4 regions of the Kitasatospora sp. NPDC048540 genome follow, and region 1 is predicted to be linked to each of the others. Evidence: riboswitches for the same ligand, from Rfam matches in the RefSeq annotation. Region 1 holds a riboswitch; each other region holds the start of a gene.
What was found. Region 1 has a riboswitch for cobalamin ahead of AB0D08_RS17865 (peptidase). Riboswitches for the same ligand answer to the same signal wherever they lie in the genome.
Positions count from the first base shown of each region.

Region 2: another riboswitch for cobalamin. It lies ahead of cobN (cobaltochelatase subunit CobN); the one in region 1 lies ahead of AB0D08_RS17865 (peptidase).
Region 3: another riboswitch for cobalamin. It lies ahead of AB0D08_RS15815 (acyl-CoA thioesterase); the one in region 1 lies ahead of AB0D08_RS17865 (peptidase).
Region 4: another riboswitch for cobalamin. It lies ahead of AB0D08_RS35025 (cobalamin biosynthesis protein); the one in region 1 lies ahead of AB0D08_RS17865 (peptidase).

Region 1 covers NZ_JBEZIR010000040.1:19,409-24,089, reverse strand. The annotation lists gene AB0D08_RS17870 (3-hydroxybutyryl-CoA dehydrogenase) at 6-872, shown strand; cobalamin riboswitch at 1,040-1,160, shown strand; gene AB0D08_RS17865 (peptidase) at 1,259-2,356, shown strand; gene AB0D08_RS17860 (flagellar hook-length control protein FliK) at 2,385-2,876, shown strand; gene AB0D08_RS17855 (phospholipid scramblase-related protein) at 3,427-4,149, shown strand; gene AB0D08_RS17850 (YceI family protein) at 4,501-4,681, shown strand, end outside.
Region 2 covers NZ_JBEZIR010000004.1:94,420-99,100, reverse strand. The annotation lists gene AB0D08_RS03820 (precorrin-2 C(20)-methyltransferase) at 1-987, opposite strand, end outside; gene AB0D08_RS03815 (precorrin-8X methylmutase) at 984-1,610, opposite strand; gene AB0D08_RS03810 (hypothetical protein) at 1,607-2,809, opposite strand; cobalamin riboswitch at 2,923-3,046, shown strand; gene cobN (cobaltochelatase subunit CobN) at 3,167-4,681, shown strand, end outside.
Region 3 covers NZ_JBEZIR010000033.1:27,030-31,710, forward strand. The annotation lists gene AB0D08_RS15800 (hypothetical protein) at 1-515, shown strand, start outside; gene AB0D08_RS15805 (PTS transporter subunit EIIC) at 636-2,177, shown strand; gene AB0D08_RS15810 (hypothetical protein) at 2,204-2,626, opposite strand; gene AB0D08_RS15815 (acyl-CoA thioesterase) at 2,872-3,351, opposite strand; cobalamin riboswitch at 3,571-3,724, opposite strand; gene AB0D08_RS15820 (nuclear transport factor 2 family protein) at 3,928-4,332, shown strand; gene AB0D08_RS15825 (superoxide dismutase) at 4,408-4,681, opposite strand, start outside.
Region 4 covers NZ_JBEZIR010000143.1:4,008-8,688, forward strand. The annotation lists gene AB0D08_RS35015 (alpha/beta hydrolase) at 1-899, opposite strand, end outside; gene AB0D08_RS35020 (helix-turn-helix transcriptional regulator) at 1,027-1,716, opposite strand; cobalamin riboswitch at 2,015-2,177, shown strand; gene AB0D08_RS35025 (cobalamin biosynthesis protein) at 2,269-3,216, shown strand; gene AB0D08_RS35030 (cobyric acid synthase) at 3,532-4,681, shown strand, end outside.

The sequences.
Region 1 (4,681 bases):
ACCGCATGAACGACCTTCGCCGTGTCGCCGTCGTCGGCGCCGGACAGATGGGCTCCGGCATCGCCGAGGTCTTCGCCCGCGCCGGCCTGGACACCATCGTCTGCGAGAAGGATCCGGCCGCCCTGCGCGCCGCCCGCGCCCGGATCGACCGCTCCCTGCACCACGCGGCCGACCGCGGCCGGATCAGCGATCAGCAGCGCACCGCGGCCTGGGGCCACCTGATCTTCGCCGACGACCTGGAGGCACTCGCCGACCGCCAACTCGTCGTCGAGGCCGTCGTCGAGGACGAGAGCGTCAAGACCGAGATCCTCACCGCCCTCGACAAGGTCCTGGCCGACGAGCAGGCCGTCCTCGCCACCAACACCTCCGCCATCCCGGTCACCCGGCTCGGCATCGCCACCGGCCGCCCCTCGCACGTGCTGGGCCTGCACTTCTTCAACCCGGCCCCGGTGATGCCGCTGGTCGAACTGGTCGCCTCGCTGCACACCGACCCGACCGTCCTGCACCGGGTGGGGGCGTTCGTCGAGGAGGTGCTCGGCAAGCACGTCATCCGCTCGCGCGACCGGGCCGGCTTCGTCGTCAACGCCCTGCTGGTCCCGTACCTGCTGGCCGCGATCCGGATGGCCGAGGCCGGCCACGCCACCGCCGCCGACATCGACGCCGGCATGGTCCACGGCTGCGCCCACCCCATGGGCCCGCTCCAACTCGCCGACCTGATCGGCCTGGACACCGTGCAGGCCATCGCCGAGTCGATGTACGAGGAGTACAAGGAGCCGCTGTACGCCCCGCCGCCGCTGCTCGCCCGAATGGTCGAGGCCGGGCTGCTCGGCCGCAAGAGCGGAAGGGGGTTCCACCGCCACCGGCCGGTGTGACCGTACGTGACCCGCCGGTGCCCGGCCTCTGTCGCGGAGGGCCGGGCACCGGCGGAGCACGGCGGTTCCGCCGGGTCCGGCTCGGTCGTCGGCGACCGATCCGGACCCGGCGAGATGTGACGCACGCGCCATTGACCGGGCCTTTCGCCCGTCGCCATGATGGGCCGTCATGTTGTGACTCCGCCGCTGGGGGAAGTCCGGTCCGAATCCGGCGCTGACCCGCAACGGTAGGCCGCCGACGGCTGTCGGCGGCGAGCCCGAGTACCCGGCGGCGGAGGTGTGTTCCCTCCTCCCGTCGTGGTCTGCGGGCCGGAGCTCCGAGGGCTGCCCGGACTCGTTCCGGCCCCCTGCGGCCGCCCCTGCGCCCAGGCCCGGAAAGGCCTTCCATGCCAGCGCTCCGCCGTTCCCTCGGCCTGCTCGCGGTACCCGCCCTCGCCGTCGCCACCGTCCTTCCGGCGGCCGCCGCCGCCCAGGCCTCCCCCGCCGCCGCCCCCGCATCCGCATCGGCCTCCGCGTCCACGACCGCCACCGTCCGCCCGGACGCCGCCGCGGCCGGCTGGCTCGCCCGCCAACTGGTCGACGGCGACCACTTCGAGGCCGTGTTCGACGGCGTCCACTATCCCGACCAGGGCCTGACCGTCGACGCCGTGCTGGCCTTCGCGGCCTCCCACAGCTCCGACCAGGCCGCGGCCCGCGCCACCGCTTGGCTCGCCAAGCCCGAGATCATCACCGGCTACCTCGGCGACGGCACCACCGAGGCCTACGCCGGCGCCACCGCCAAGCTGCTGCTGGCCGCCGAGGTCCGCGGCGAGAACCCGGCCGCCTTCGGTGGCGTCGACCTCCCCGCCCGGCTCCGCTCGCTCCAGACCCCGAGCGGCCGCTTCTCCGACCGCTCCCAGTGGGGCGACTACAGCAACGCCTTCGGCCAGTCCCTCGCCCTGATAGCGCTCCAGCGCACCCACGCGGGCGCCCCGGCCGCCGCCGTCGACTTCCTCGCCGCCGCCCAGTGCGCGGACGGCGGCTTCCCGATCTCCTTCGGCCAGCCCACCTGCACCGCCGACCCGGACGCCACCGCACTCGCCGTCCAGGCCCTCACCGCCACCGGCCGCCCCGCCAAGGCCGCCGCAGGTCTCGGCTGGCTGACGGCCCACCAGAACGCCGACGGCGGGTTCGCCGCCGCGGGCGCCACCGCCTCCAACGCCAACAGCACCGGCCTGGCGACCGAGACCCTGCTCTCCTCCGGCCGCCTCGGCGCCGGCCTCAAGGGCTGGAGCAGCCTGGTCAAGCTCCAGCAGGGCTGCGCCGCCGACCCGGCCGTCCGCGGCGCGGTCGCCTACGACGCCACCGGCTTCAACACCGGCAACGGCGTCCGCGCCACCGCGCAGGCCGTCCTCGGCCTCGCCGGTACCCCGCTGGCGGCCCTCTCCGCCCACGGCGCCCGCCCCGCCGCGCCGGTCCTCGCCTGCCCGGCGACCACCCGCTGAACGCCCTGACCCCGCAAGGAGCTTCCGCATGAGCGACACCCTCACCCCGGCCCGCCCCGCCCGCCGCACCGCCCGCCGCACCCTCGGCTCGACCGCCGCCGCGGCGGCGCTGACCGCCGGTCTGCTCGGCGTCTCCGCCGCCCAGGCCCCGCAGGCGCAGGCCGCGGCCTGCACCGGCACCACCGGCGTCACCGTGGTGGTCGACTTCACCGCCGTGGGCGGCGGCATCCAGACCGGCTGCGCCCCGGGCGACCCGGCCACCGGCCTGGCCGCACTCACCGGCGCCGGGTTCTCCTGGGCCTTCCACCCGCGCTTCCCCGGCTTCGTCTGCAAGATCAACTCACTGCCGGCCACCTGCACCAACCCCACCGGCAGCGCCTACTGGTCGTACTGGCACGCGCAGCACGGCGGCGCCTGGTCGTACAGCAGCCTCGGCGCGGGCAGCTACAACCCCGCCCCCGGCGACGTCGAAGGCTGGGCCTTCGGCGCGGGCACCCAGCCGGGCATCACCGCCCCCTGACACCCCGCACGACCGCCGGTGCCCCGTTCCCCGCGCAATGCTCGGGGCATCGGCGGGAGGGCGCGGTCACCCGACCGCACCGGGAGCGAACTCCAGCTGCCCACCGGGCTCCCGGGCCGAGCGGATCTTCCGGCCGTACGGGACGGCCGGGTCCGGATCCTCGACGGACCGGCCTGCTTCAACCGCCCCGGCCCCGGGTCGTCCGCGGCGCCGGGGTCCTGGCCCACGTCCTGCACGCCGTCCGGGCGGGTGAACCGGTCACCGGGCAGGAAGCCCGGCGGGTGCCGGCGGACCGGCGCAGACGCGACCTTCTGACGGGCCGGTCGGTCGAGCGGACGCGCCCGCCCGACCCGCCGTCAGCGGGGCGCTGCGGGGCCGGACCGGGACCGCGGGTGTGACTTCGGCCACATCCATTCCGCCCGCATTTGGCCGACTGACCATCAGAACACCGAAACCCCCAGGTCAGAGGCGCAATGAACGGCCTCGGGCGACCCTGGGCGCGAACAAACGATCTGGCTACGCACAGGGAATTGAGCCTAACCTGCCCGCCATGTCCCAGAACACGAACACCCCCGGTCTCCCCGGGCAGCCGGCCGCTCCGGCCGGCGACTCCGCCAAGGTGCAGCGCCAGGTGCAGCAGCAGGCGGGCGTCGGACCGGTCTCCGGTGGCGGCGGCACCCTCTTCTCCGAGCCGGTCCTGGTGGTGAACCAGAAGGCCAAGCTGATCGAGCTGACCAACGAGTACTCGGTCTTCGACCAGCAGGGCGCCACACTGGGCTCGGTGGTCCAGGTCGGCCAGAGCGGTCTGCGCAAGCTGATCCGGCTGCTCTTCTCCATCGACCAGTACCTGACCCACAAGCTGGAGATCCGGGACGCGCACGGCACCCCGGTGCTGCTGCTGACCCGCCCGGCGAAGTTCATCAAGTCGCGGGTGATCGTGCAGCGTCCGGACGGCCAGGAGGTCGGCCAGATCGTCCAGCAGAACGCCATCGGGAAGATCAACTTCGCCATGGAGGTCGGCGGGCAGAAGGTCGGCGCCGTCAAGGCGGAGAACTGGCGCGCCTGGAACTTCTCCATCGTCGACGCGACGGACACCGAGATCGCCCGGATCACCAAGACCTGGGAGGGCCTGGCGAAGACCGTGTTCACCACGGCCGACAACTACGTGCTCCAGATCCACCGGCCACTGACCGACCCGCTGCTCAGCCTGGTCGTGGCGACCGCGCTGACCGTGGACACGGCCCTGAAGCAGGACGCCCGCGGCCTCGGCTGACCGAAGCCCCCACGCTCCTCCCCGCCCCGCCCCCGAGCGCGCCGCCCCGAGCGTCGGCCCCGGGGGCGGGGCTCCTCACGTCGAGGACCCGGCCGGCCGCGTTCACCATTCGACGATGCGGCTCGCCACAGGCGCGGTCGAGGTGCGCGCGGTCGAGGTGCGCGCGGTCAAGGTCCACGGGGAATGCCCCACGTCCTCGGGTCACCGGTCGCCCCGGGGTCGCTGGTCAGGGTGCACTTGGGCCCGTCCCCGTGTGCCCGACCGGCCCGGGGGCCGGACGCGCCCTACGTTGGGTCCGACACGATCCGGGCGGGACGGCCGCCGGGATCCCGGCCCTACGGAGGAACGCCCGTGACCGTCAGCATCCCCGAGCTCACCGGGGACTACGTCCTCGACCCCACCCACACCCGGATCGGGTTCGTCGCCCGCCACGCCATGGTGACCAAGGTCCGCGGCGCCTTCCACACCTTCGAAGGCACCGCCCACCTCGACGGCAGCGACCCGTCCCGTTCCACCGGCGAGATGGTGATCA
Region 2 (4,681 bases), on a different contig from region 1:
GACCACGGCCACCGTCCGGCCGCGCCGCGCCAGGTCGAGCGCGAACTCGGCCCGCTCGGCCTCCACCTTGTTGTCGGAGCCGTGCCGCTGCTGGCCGGGCCGCACCGGCACCCGGTCCAGGTACGTGGTGTAGCCGACCAGGTCGGTGGCGCCCGCCAGCACACCGCGCGCCTCGGGGGTGAGCCAGAGCGGCCCGGCCGGTCCGGTGCCGACCACCACCACCTCGCCCTGGCCGGCGGGCCGTTCGGCCGCCGCCCGGTCGATCCGGCTGGGCAGCACGGCGACCGAGAAGTACGGCACCGACTCCGGGTCCACCTCGGCCAGCGGCCCGGTGCGCTCACCGGGCATGGTGGCCCGCTCGACGTACTGCGCGTCGTCGAGCCGCCCGGCCCGCTCCAGGGCCCGGCGCACCGCCGGGAAGGTGCGGCCGAGCTTCATCACCACGGCGGAGTCGGCGGCGGCCAGCCGGGCCGTCAGCTCCTCCTCGGGCAGGGTGCCCGGGATGATCGTCAGTGTCTCCTCGGCCTCCACCAGCGGCCGGCCCAGCCGGGCCGCGGCGGCGCTCACCGAGGTCACGCCGGGCACCACCTCGGTCGGGTAGCGGTCGGCGAGGCGCTTGTGCATGTGCTGGTACGAGCCGTAGAACAGCGGATCGCCCTCGGCGAGCACCACCACGTCGCGGCCGGCGTCCAGGTGGGCGGCCAGCCGGGCGGCGGCCTGCTCGTAGAACTCGTCCAGCGCACCGCGGTAGCCGCCGGGGTGGTCGGTGCTCTCCACGGTCAGCGGGTAGACCAGCTTCTCCTCGATCTGCCCGGCCGTCAGGTAGGGCTCGGCGATCGAGCGGGCGATCGAGCGGCCGTGCCGGGCGCTGTGGTACGCCACCACGTCGGCCTTCCCGATCAGCGCGGCGGCCTTGACGGTGACCAGCTCCGGGTCGCCGGGGCCGAGCCCGACACCGTACAGGCGGCCTGTCTGACGCTCCGTCATTCCACTTCGCTCGCAATCGCGTTGATGGCGGCGGCGGCCATCGCGCTGCCGCCGCGACGGCCGCGCACCACCAGGTGCTCCAGGCCCACCGGGTGCTCGGCCAGGGCCTGCTTGGACTCGGCGGCGCCGATGAAACCGACCGGGACACCGATCACCGCGGCCGGCCGCGGGGCACCGGCGGCCACCATCTCCAGCAGCCGGAACAGCGACGTCGGCGCGTTGCCGACGGCGACCACCGCGCCCTCCAGGTGCGGCAGCCACAGCTCCATCGCGGCGGCGCTGCGGGTGTTGCCCAGCTTCGCGGCCAGCTCCGGCACCGCGGGGTCGGCCAGTGTGCAGATCACCTCGTTGCCGGCCGGCAGCCGCTTGCGGGTGACCCCGCTGGCCACCATGTTCACGTCGCACAGGATCGGCGCCCCGGCGCGCAGCGCCTCGCGGGCGCGGGCCACCACGCCCGGCGAGTACGCCAGGTCCTCGACCAGGTCGGTCATGCCGCAGGCGTGGATCATCCGCACCGCGACCTGGGCCACGTCGGCGGGCAGGCCGGCCAGGTCGGCCTCGGCCCGGATGGTGGCAAAGGACTGCCGGTAGATCTCGGCGCCGTCCTTCTCGTACTCGATCACGTCATCCTCCGGGCCTCGGCGACCGCCTCGGCCATCTCTTGCGTCGTCACTTCCACCGAGGCCTCGCCCCGGGTCACCCGGTAGCCCTGCCCCGTGGCGAGCACGTCCACCCAGGTTCCGCCCGGGTGTCCGCAGCGCCGCCCGCAGCCGGACCAGTGCACCGGCACCCCCGGCTGCTCCGCCGCGTCCAGGGCCGCCGCCGCGTCGGCGCGCACGTCGGCCAGCGACTTCGCGCAGCCGGGCGTTCCGGTGCACGCGCTGGCCCGCTCCCAGGGCGAGCCCGGTTCGGTGCGCAGTCCGGCCGCGGCCAGCCGGGGCAGCCAGCCGGCCGCCGCCCCGGGCAGCACCACGCCGCGCCAGGGCGTCACCCGCAGGCCGTCCGCGGCCGCCTCGGCCAGCAGCCGCCACTGCCCGGCGTCGGCCCGGCCGAACCGCAGGCCGACCGACAGACCGCCGGGCAGCACGCCGGCCGGCGGGTGCGGCCCGGCCGGCGCGGGCAGCTCCAGCGGGCCGGGGTCGAGCAGACCGGGTACCTCGCGCAGGTGCCAGGCGGTACGGCCGGCGGCCTCCAGCGCGGCCAGGAAGTCGCGGGCGGCGCCGAGGGCCGCGTCCACCGCGCCGCCGGCGGGTACCGGCCGGGCGGTGGCGGCCCGGCCCAGGCGCAGCAGGGCCGCGCCGCCGGGCCTTGCGATCAATGTCACATCGGCGTCCAGGGCGGCCACGTCGCCGCGTCCGTCGTCCAGCGCGAACAGGAACTTGCCGCTCAGCGCGGCCGCCCAGTCGCTCGCGCACAGCCGGCGGTCGAGCTCGCGCACCCAGGCCTGGACGTCGGCGTGGCCGCGGCCGTCGAGGCCGGCCAGCGGGGAGGCGACGATGTTGCGGACCCGCTCGTGCGTGTCGGAGGGCAGCAGGCCGGCCGCGCGCAGCCGCCCGCCCAGCTCGGCGCCGGCGTCCGAACCGAGGCCGCGCAGTTGGACGTTGCCGCGCGAGGTGGTCTCCAGCTGCCCGTCACCGAGCTGCTCGGCGGCCTCGGCCAGGACCAGTGCCTGAGCGGCCGTCAGCAGTCCGCCGGGTACCCGGACCCGGGCGAGCGCGCCGTCGTCGGCCCGGTGCAGGCGCAGCGCGCCGGGGCAGGCGTCGGCCCGGCCCCGGTCGGGCAGGGCGGGGCCCGGCGCGGAGGCGTCGGGTGTGGGTGGCATGGCGGCGAGCATACAGATGGTCCGATCGGATGCCCCGGTCTCGTAGATCACAGCCGCGGACCAGCTCCGCAGCCGGTCGGCACCCCGTACGATGCTGCCCGGGTGGCCCGCGGGCCACCCGTGCCAGCGACGGCGCAAGGGGAGGAAACCGGTGCAAACCCGGTGCGGTCCCGCCACTGTGACCACGGTTCACCGCCGTGGGAGCCAGGAACTCCTGCCGTCCCTCAGACCAGCCCTCCGGCGCGTGGCCGGGGGGAACCGCCACGGGGCGCGGACCCCGAGGAAGGCTTGACCTGTGCGCTGCCGCATGTCCTGCGCCGCCCGCCCGTTCGCCGACGAGGCCGGGAGGCCCCTCGCATGATCCTGCTGCTGTCGACCTCCGACACCGACCTGCTCAGCGCCCGCGCCTCGAACGGCCCGGTGCCGTACCGCCTGGGCAACCCGGCCCGGCTGGCCGTCGAGGACCTGCCCGCGCTGACCGAGGGCACCGACCTGGTGATCGTCCGGCTGCTCGGCGGCCGCCGGGCCTGGCAGGAGGGCCTGGACGCGCTGCTGGCCGGCCCCCGCCCGGTCGTGGTGCTGACCGGCGAGCAGGCCCCGGACGCCCAGCTGATGGAGCTGTCCACCGTCCCGGCCGGGCTCGCCGCCGAGGCGCACGCCTACCTCGCGCACGGCGGCCCGGCCAACCTGGCCGAACTGGGCGCCTTCCTGTCCGACACCGTGCTGCTGACCGGCCACGGCTTCGCGCCGCCCGTGTCCGCGCCGGAGTGGGGCCCGCTGGAGCGCACCGCCCGCACCACGGAGGGCCCGGTGATCGCGGTGCTGTACTACCGCGCCCACCACATGAGCGGCAACACCGGCTTCGTCGAGACGCTCTGCCGGGCGATCGAGGACCGGGGGGCGCGGGCGCTGCCGCTGTACTGCTCCTCGCTGCGCGGCGCCGAGCCGGAGCTGCTGGCGCGCCTGGGCACCGCCGACGCGATCGTCACCACCGTGCTGGCGGCCGGCGGCACCCGCCCGGCCGACGCGCAGGCCGGCGGCGACGAGGAGGCCTGGGACGCGGGCGCGCTGGCCGCGCTGGACCGCCCGATCCTGCAGGCGCTCTGCCTGACCTGGTCGCGGGCGGCCTGGGAGGCCAGCGACGACGGCCTGTCCCCGCTGGACACCGCCACCCAGATCGCCGTCCCGGAGTTCGACGGCCGTCTGATCACCGTGCCGTTCTCGTTCAAGGAGCTGGACGAGGACGGGCTGACCGTCTACGCGGCCGACCCCGAGCGGGCCGCCCGGGTGGCGGGGATCGCGGTCCGGCACGCCCGGCTGCGGCACATCCCGGCCGCCGAGCGGCGGCTCGCGCTGGTGCTCTCGGCGTACCCGACCAAGCACGCCCGGGTCGGCAACGCGGTCGGCCTGGACACCCCGGCCTCCGCGATGCGGCTGCTGGAGCGGCTCCGTGCGGAGGGCATGGACCTGGGCACCGGTCTGCCCGGTCTGGACGACGACGCGTCCGAGGACCGCCCCAACCCGCCCCGAGCGGGCGACCAGGCGAGCGGGCGAGGACACGAGGGTGACGCGCTGATCCATGCGCTGATCGCGGCGGGCGGGTACGACCAGGACTGGCTGACCGAGGACCAGCTGGCCCGCAACCCGGTCCGGATCCCGGCCGCGGACTACCGCCGCTGGTACGCCACCCTCCCGGAGGGCCTGCGCGGCCGGGTCGAGGAGCACTGGGGCCCGCCGCCCGGCGAGCTGTACGTGGACCGCTCGCAGAACCCGGACGGCGACATCGTGCTGGCCGCGATCCGCTCGGGGAACCTGCTGGTGCTGATCCAGCCGCCGCGCGGTTTCGGCGCCAACCCGGTGGCGATCTACCAC
Region 3 (4,681 bases), on a different contig from region 1:
GCGGCGACCTCCGTGAGGCGAACAAGCGCTGGCAGGCGATGATCCGGTCGAGCCGCTTCCCGTACGGCGCCCGCCGCTACGCAGCGGTGCTCGGCCCACCCGAGGCGGTCCTCCCCCGCCGCATCGGCGACCTCGACTGCACGGCGCAGCACTGGGAACTCCCGCTCTGGCCCGGCCTGCGCTTCGAGATCCTGCTCGGACCGGCCGGTGCGGGGTCCCCGCCATGGAACGAATGGCTGGTCCGCGCTCCGGGGGTCCCGGCGCCGGCGCTGCGCACGCTCGCGGACCTGACCCCGTGGAGCTGCGTCGTCTCGGACGTCGCGGCGGCCTTCCCGCCGGCCGTACCGCGCGAGGGCAGTGCGCCGACCCGGTGGCAGCTCGACCTCACCGCACCCGACGCGGGCGGGCGGCCGCGCCCTTGCACCGCGGACTTCACCTGGGGCCTCCTCCAGGAGGTACGCGTCCACGGGGTACGCGCCGACTCCACCGGCGAGGCGGCTGCGCCGATCGGATGAACCCCGGCACCGCGCGCCGGGTCCCCACCTCGCCCCCGGGGTCACGGGTCCCGCGACACGACCGCGGAGCCGGCCCGGCGCAGCACGGGAGGCGAGGCCGGGAGCGCCATCCTGGTGATCATGTCCGACGACAAGCACCGTGCCACCGCCGAGGCCGTCCTCCCGCTCGTCGGGGGCGCCGCCAACATCCACTCCGTCGCACACTGCATGACCCGGCTGCGGCTCGGCCTGCGCGACCGGTCCCTGGTGGACGAGGAGCGGCTCCGTGCCCTTCCGGCGGTTCTGGGCGTCGTCGAGGACGACACGTATCAGATCGTGCTCGGCCCGGGCGTCGTCTCCTGTGTGACACCCGAGCTCCGGGCCCTGCTCGACGGAGCCCCGCCCGACGGGGCCCTGTCCGGCGGGCGGCAGGACCACGGGAACCCCGGTGCCGAGCCCCCTGTCGGTGCCGGGGAGCTGGCCCGGCGGGGCGCGGCGATCAGGGCGCGGGCCGGTGCCGGGCGGGCGACGCCGGTCAGGCTGGTGCTCGGCCGGATCGCGAACGTCTTCGTCCCGCTGATCCCCGCGCTGATCGGTTGCGGCATCGTGGCCGCCGTCAACGGCGCGCTCGTCAACCTCGGGTGGGCCCCCGCGCTGGTGCCTGCCCTCACCGCGATCTCCGCGGGGTTCATGTCCCTGCTCACGGTCTTCGTCGGCTACAACACCGCGAAGGAGTTCGGCGGCACACCCGTGCTGGGCGGTGCCGTGGCCAGTGTGATCGTGTACGCGGGGGTCTCCAAGGTGGAGGTGCTCGGCCACCAGCTCGTACCGGGCCGGGGCGGGGTGATCGGGGCGCTCGCCGCCGCCCTGCTGGCGGTGCAGGTCGAACGGTGGACCCGGCGGGTGATGCCCGACGGCCTCGACGTCCTGCTCACCCCGACGGTCACCGTGCTGGTCACCGGCCTAGTGACGCTGTTCGGCCTGATGTTCGTGGCGGGCGAGGTCTCCTCGGCGATCGGCGATCTCGCCACCTGGCTGCTGGCCCACGGTGGTGCGCTGGCGGGGCTGCTGCTCGGGGGTCTGTTCCTCCCCCTGGTGATGTTCGGCCTGCACCAGGCGCTGATCCCGATCCACACCACGCTGATCCAGCAGCACGGCTCCACCGAGCTGCTGCCGATCCTCGCCATGGCCGGGGCCGGGCAGGTCGGCTGCGCAGTGGCCGTCCTCCTGCGGCTGCGGGGCAACACCTCGGTCAGGGCGACCATCAGGTCCGCGCTCCCGGCGGGCCTGCTCGGCGTCGGCGAGCCGCTGATCTACGGGGTGTCGCTCCCGCTCGGGCGCCCGTTCGTCACGGCCTGTCTCGGCGGAGCCTGCGGCGGGGCCGTCGTCGGGCTGCTGGGGCAGCTCGGTGCCACCGTCGGCGCGACCGCCATCGGGCCCTCCGGCTGGGCGCTCTTCCCCCTGCTGACCGGCTCACGCGGGTTCCTGGTGAGCGCGGCCGTCTACGCCGCGGGCCTGGCGACCGGATACACCACCGGCCTGCTGGCCACCTACTACTTCGGCTTCACCCGGGAGATGCTCGACGAACTCGGCGCCGTCCCGCCGCCCCACGGCCCAGCCACCGGGACCGGCACCCCCGCCGCGGAGGCCGCCCGCGACGCACCGGCGGTCCCGAAGCCGTAGCGACGGCTCCGCGCCGGGGCGTCCGGTCAGCAGTGGCAGAGGAGTTGGGCGGTCAGCGCGTCCTCGGGAAGCTCGCGCAGGTAGGCGTCGGCGAGCCGCCAGTACGCGTCCGGCTCGGACTCCTCGGGGCGGGGAGTGCCGAGGGAGCGCACGTTCCAGGGGTCGGCCCACTGTCCGTCGAGGGTCAGCAGTGCGTAGGTGGGCACGGCCGTGGCCGCCGCACGCTCGACGAAATCGCGCTCGCCGCAGGCGAAGAGGGCAACGGGGTCCTGGGTCAGGTAGCTGTTCGGGTAGTGCCGGTCGCCGCCCCCGATCGCGTACTGGGCGAGCGCCTGGACCAGGGGCTGGGCGAGGTGCTCGCGCTTGGCCCGGTCGGCCGGTGGACGAGCCGGGCATCCCCCGCGTACTCGGGCCGGACGACCAGGTTGTCGTAGCTGGATATCTGCCACCCGTCCCATTCACCCTGCGGGTTGTACCCGTCCTCCCTGGTAGCCGGGTCGATGTTCTGGTCGAACGGACGCATGGCGGTGGCGATGGCGGAGACCGGATCCTCCACGGCGTCCGGGGGGAGACTGACCGTCACTCTGAACTTCGCCATGCTTCCTCCATGATCATCCGGCCGGGCGCGGGCCAGGATACAGCGACCGGGCCCGGGCCGCCGCGCGGATCTGGCGGCCCGGGCAGGTGGCGGGGGTCAGTCGGCGGCGTTCCTCATCCGCCGGGTGCGGCGCTCGCGGGCCAGGCGTTCGCGGCGCTGTTCGGCGGCGCCCTCCGGCAGCAGGACCGGTACCCGGTGCGGCTGCCCGTCCGCGTCGACGGCGACGAAGACCAGCTGAGCCGTCGCCACCCTGGTCACCGGCCCGGTGAGGTTCCAGCGTTCGGCCGTCACCACCACCGAGACGTCCATGGAGGTCCGGCCGGCGTGGTCGACCCGGGCACGGACCGTCAGGAGGTCACCGGCCCGGACCGGCGCGAGGAAGGACATCTCCTCCACCGAGACGGTGACCGCGGGCACGCCGGCGTGCCGGCCGGCGGCAGCGGCCGCGGCGTCGTCGATCAGCTTCATCACCACACCGCCGTGCACCGTCCCGTAGAGGTTGGTGTCGTGCTCGCTCATGATGTGCGCGAGGGTGACCGCCGAGTCGGCCGGCGTCCGGGAGACGGCAGGGGGCATCGTCACGGCGCCATCACCCCGCCGCCCGTCGGCGCGACGGCGGTCGCGGCCCTGGTGGCACGCCGGTGGTAGGGCTGCTTCACGGAACTCTCCTTCGCGAGTTCGTGAGCCCCGGGTGCGCGAAGGAGCAGGAGGTACGGGATCGCCGTCCCTCCCTGCCGCCGACCCGCCCTCGGGGTCCGGTGAGACCGCGGACCACTGCGGTCCACGGGCAGCGGCAGGTCTTCGGACTCGCGGGCGCGCCCAGCCCTGTGAAGGGCGGACACCTACTGGCCGTCGCTTCCCGGGCCCGCTACGGGCCCAGTGCGTATGACGGCGGTCGTTCCCGCTCACCGCTGCGGGGCAGTCCCGGATTCCCACCGGGTTCCCTCTTGCGACGCGCCTGCCTGGCGGACAGGGCGAACCAGCTGCGCAGGCCACTCTACGGTCGTCGCCGCAGATCAGAACCACCGGGCAGGGCCCGTGACGAGCACCCTGCGGGACGCCGTGCGGCACGGCCGGCGCCGGAAGGCGGCGGGGACGTCCTCGCTCCTAGCATGGAACGAGACGGCGGCCCCGACCGAGGTGAGGTGTCCGGTGAACGAGCAGAGCATGATCGAGACGATCAGATCGGTCTACGAGGCCTTCGGCAGCGGCGACCTGCCGGGGATCCTGGCCAGACTGGACGACGACGTCGACTGGGCCTCGGAGACCACGTCGACCGCGGCCCCCTGGTACGGCGTGCGGCACGGGAAGGCCGAAGTGGCCGAATTCTTCGAGCAGTTCGGTTCGACCATGGCGGTGCAGGAGTTCATCCCGGTGTCCTTGGCCGCGAACGACAGCGACGTCCTGAGCGTGGTGCGGATGCGGGCCGAACACCGGGCCAGCGGCCGGGTCCTGGCGATGGACCTGCACCACCGTTTCACCTTCCGCGACGGGAAGATCGTCTACTACCGCGGCACCGAGGACACCGCCCAGACCGAGGCCGCCTTCCGGTCCTGACGGCCGGCTCCGCCGTACGAGGCGACGCCCCGGCCGGGGCGCCCGGTGCGAGCGGGCGCCCCGGCGGACGGTCCGTCAGGCGTTCTTGGCGGCGGCGAACCGGGCGGCGACGTCGTTCCAGTTGACGACGTCCCAGAGCTTGGTGACGTAGTCCGGGCGGACGTTCCGGTACTGCAGGTAGTAGGCGTGCTCCCAGGCGTCGAAGGCCAGCAGCGGGGTGGTGCCCTGGCCGACGTTGCCGTGGTGGTCGTAGACCTGCTCGACGATCAGGCGCTTGCCGAGCGGCTCCCAGGACAGGATGCCCCAACCCGAGCCCTGGACGCCGACGGTGGCGGTGGTGAGCTGCTTC
Region 4 (4,681 bases), on a different contig from region 1:
GCGAGGCGTGCGAAATCGGCCAGGTCGACGCCGGAGCGCCCCTGGGCCGCCAGGGCGCCCAGTTCGGCCACCGCGGCCGGTGCCCCGGAGCGCGCCGCACCCCGCCGCGCGGTGGCCGGCCAGTCCAGCACCGGGGAGTCCAGCACCAGCCCGGCCACCGACCCGCGCCAGTCCGAGCGGACCGCCGTCTGCATCGCGATCGTCGCCCCGAGCGACCAGCCGTACAGCACCACCCGGCCCGCACCGGAGGCCAGCGCCGTGTGGACCGCCGCGTCCACGTCGCGCCACTCCGTCTCGCCGAAGTGCCCGAGCCCGTCCGGCGAGGGCGGCGCGCCCTCGTCACCGCGGTACGTGACGGTCAGCGTCGGCACCCGCAGCGAGCGCAGCAGCGGCAGCACCGGCAGCACCTGGGTGCGGTCGGCTCCCGGGCCGTGCACCAGGACCACCCAGGTCCCGCGGACCGCGGGGACGTACCAGGCGGGCAGCTCGCCGATCTCGGCGTTCACGGAGGAGTCGACGTACTCGATGCCCAGCGCGGTGAGCGGGTCACCGACGTAGACCCGGGGCGTCAGCCGCACCTCGGTGCCGGCGGTGAGGGTGCCGCCGTCGGCCCGCTCCAGGCGCCGGGTGACGGTCTGCACATCGGTGCGCAGCACGTCGCCGACCACGGCGTGACCGCCGTCCCCCCACTCCAGGGCGTACCGGCCGGGCCGGACCGAGGCGGTGGTGCGGGTCAGCGTGACCTGGCCGGGGCCGAGCGCGTGCACCCGCAGCGAGGTGCCCCCGCCGCCGTCGGCGGGCTTCAGCACCCGGTCGGAGACCTTGCGGCCGAGCAGCAGGACCGCGGTCCCGGTCCCGACGACGGCGGCTGCCACGACGGCGGCGGTTTGCCAGCGCATTGTGCTCCCCGGTGTGCTGATCGCGGACCGAAATCGATGCGCTCCCAGTCCACCGTCCGGCCCCGGCCCGGGCCACCGGGCGGGGCCGTTCGAGGGGCTGCGGGCCGGGCCGCCGGGGCGGCGCCCGTCAGATCGGGAGTTCGGTGCGGTGCCGGGACAGCAGTTCCCAGAACCGCGGCGTCGGCAGCTGCCGCGGCTGCTCCTCGGCGGCCGGGGCGGCCGCACCCCAGTGCATCGGCACCTGGTACTCGCCCTGCAGCTCGGCCAGTACCAGCGCCAGCACCTCCTGGTCCACCGGCACCAGGCGGGCCACCGGCTTCAGCTGGCCCTGCCACCGGCCCTGCACCACCTGCCGCAGCCGCTGGTCGAGGTCGTCCTGGTGACCGGTGATCCACACCAGGGTGCGCAGCCCGAGTCCGAGCACCCGGGCCAGCGCCCTGGTCTGCTCCGCGTCACCTGCCCAGCGGCCGGTCAGCTCCGCCTTCGCATAGCTCTGCGGGGTGACCCCGATCTGCCGGGCCGCCTGCTCCTGGCCGAGCTCGCGGGCCACCCGGAAGTCCCGCAGGCTCGCCGGGCGGGCGCCCATCAGCTGCGCCGGCGGACACCACAGGGCACGCGCCAACGCGATGAACTCCTCCTCGGAGGGCCGGACGGCACCGCTCTCCCACCCGATCACATGGGCCGGCAGCAGCCGTACCCCGTGGGCGGCCATGCCCTCGGCCACCTGGTCCGGCGTCAGACCGAGACCGGCGCGGTGGGCCCGGGCGGCCGCCGGGGAGAACGGCACCGGGGTGGGGGCGGGCTGTCTTCGTCGCATGGGACCGAAGCTAGGGCCGGGGCCGCCGCCCCCTGTAGCCGCTGAACGCACGAACCCCCGTTGGACAGATCCACAGTGGACTGGTCGAACCGACAACCGTCCGCCCCGCAGGCGCCCGGCTACTCGGAGGTAGAGACGGCTGACGCCGCGGGTGCCCGCTCCGTAGGAGAGGTGCGCGGGAGCGCGGGCCGGCGGCCGCCTCCGGTCGCGGCCGGGGCCAGGGTCACAGCCCGGGCCGCGGGCCCGGTGAGCTGGGGTGATGACGTGTGATCAAGCCCTCCGGCGGTCTTGTTGACTCCCGGACGAAGCGCGTGATGGGATCCTTGCGCCATACGGAGGCAAGCAGAGGAAGCCGGTGCGAGTCCGGCGCGGTCCCGCCACTGTCACCGGTCGGCGCCCCCGCAGCGGCGGGCGGTCGCCAGGCCGGGAGCCAGGAGACTCTCACCACCGTTCGTCGATCCAGGGCGCGGACCCTGAGTGAGGACACCTAGCCATGCAGGCTGCCCAGGACCGAGCCACGCCCGCCACGCCGTGCGCCGACTGACCCCCGCCCTGCCCTGGCTGCTGGGCGCCGTCGCCGGCTACCTGGCCGACGCCCGGTACGGCGACCCCCGGCGCGGGCACCCGGTCGCCCTGTTCGGCTCGGCCGCCGGCCGGCTGGAACGGGCCGTCTGGCGCGACCACCGGGCCGTCGGCGCCGCCTACACCGCCACCTGCGTGGGCACCGTCGCAGCCGGCGCGGTCCTCACCGAACGCACGCTGGGGCGTTCGGCCGCCGGCCGCACCGCGCTGGCCGCCGCCGCCACCTGGACCGTCCTCGGCGGCACCTCCCTCACCCGCGAGGCCCGCACCATCGCCGCCTCCCTCCGGGCAGGCGACCTGACGGCGGCCCGGGAACGGCTGCCGCACCTGTGCGGCCGCGACCCGAGCGCCCTGGACGAGCAGCAACTCGCCCGCGCGGTCGTCGAGTCGGTGGCCGAGAACACCGCCGACGCGGTGGTCAACGCACTCACCTGGGGCGCCCTCGCCGGGACGCCCGGACTGCTCGCCTTCCGGGCCGTCAACACCCTCGACGCCATGGTCGGGCACCGCTCGGCCCGCCACCGGCGCTTCGGCTGGGCCTCCGCCCGGCTGGACGACGTGGCCGGCTGGCCCGGCGCCCGGCTGACCGCGCTGCTGACCGTCGCCGCGGCGCCGCACCCGCGGACCGCCTGGCAGGTCTGGCGACGGGACGGCTCCGCCCACCCCAGCCCCAACGCGGGCCAGGCCGAGTCGGCGTTCGCGGGCGCCCTCGGCGTACGGCTCGGGGGCACGCTGCATTACGGGACGCGGGTCGAGCACCGGCCGGTGCTCGGCGCGGAGCTCCGCCCGGTGGCGGCCGACGACATCGAACGGGCCTGCCTCCTCTCCCGCCGCGTCGGCACCCTGGCCCTGGCCACCACCGTCCTCGCCCGCACCGCCTGGACCCTGACCCGCCGCCACCCCCGGGGCACCCGATGAACCGATCACGCTGGGCACCCCCCAGGGGCTCTACCCCACAGAGCTGGGCACCCCCCAGGGGCGCTACCCCACAGAGCTGGGCACCCCCCAGGGGCGCGGGGAACTGCGCGAAGTCGGAAGGCGCCGCGCCGCACCTCCCGCAGCGCGCAGTTCCCCGCGCCCCTGAAAGGACGCACCCCCGAGGCACGAAGACCGACGTGACCGCGCCGCACCTCCCGCAGCGCGCAGTTCCCCGCGCCCCTGAAAAGACGCACCCCCGAGACACGCCCGGAGGGCCGGCCGGGGGCCCGATGACGACTGAGGAATGGTGTGGGCGTGGCTAAGGCGCTGCTGGTGGCCGGTACGACGTCGGATGCCGGGAAGAGTGTGGTGACGGCGGGGATCTGCCGGTGGCTGGCCCGGCAGGGGGTGCGGGTGGCTCCGTTCAAGGCGCAGAACATGTCGCTGAACTCGTTCGTGACCGCCGACGGCGCCGAGATCGGCCGGGCACAGGCGATGCAGGCGGCCGCCGCCCGGGTGGACCCGGAGGCGGCGATGAACCCGGTGCTGCTCAAGCCCGGGGCCAACGGCCGCAGCCAGGTCGTCCTGCTCGGCCGGGCCGTCGCCGAGGTCGGCGCCCTGGACTACCGCGACCGCAAGCCCGTCCTGCTGGAACGGGCACTGGCGTGCCTGGCGGATCTGCGCAGCCGGTACGAGGTGGTGGTGTGCGAGGGCGCCGGGTCGCCCGCCGAGATCAATCTGCGCGACCGGGACATCGCCAACATGGGGCTGGCCACCGCCGCCGGCCTGCCGACCGTGGTGGTCGGGGACATCGACCGCGGCGGGGTGTTCGCCGCGATGTACGGGACGCTGGCGCTGCTGTCGGCCGAGGACCAGCGGCACGTGGCGGGCTGGTTCGTCAACAAGTTCCGCGGTGACGCGCGGCTGCTGGAGCCCGGGCTGGCGATGCTGCGCGAGCTGACCGGCCGTCCGGTGCTGGGCACGCTGCCGATGCTGTCCGGGCTGTGGCTGGACGCCGAGGACTCGCTGGACCTGACCACCGTGGTGGCGCAGGGCGCGGCGGTCGGGCCGGTCGGGGCGGACGTGCTGCGGGTCGCCGTGCTGCGTTTCCCGCGGCTGTCGAACTTCACCGACCTCGACGCGCTGGCCCAGGAACCGGGGGTGCTGGTGCGCTGGGCGACCCGCCCGGAGGAGCTGGCCGACGCCGATCTGGTGGTGCTGCCCGGTACCCGGTCGACCGTCGCCGACCTGGCGTGGCTGCGCGAGCGCGGGCTGGAGGCCCCGGTCCGGGCCCGGGTCGCGGCCGGGCTGCCGGTGCTCGGGGTGTGCGGCGGGTTCCAGATGCTGACCCGGGAGATCACCGACGAGGTGGAGTCCGGGGCCGGTACGGTCGCCGCGCTCGGGCTGCTGCCCGCCCGGGTGGTGTTCGGCGCGGAGAAGGTGCTGGCCCGGCCGGTCGGCGTGG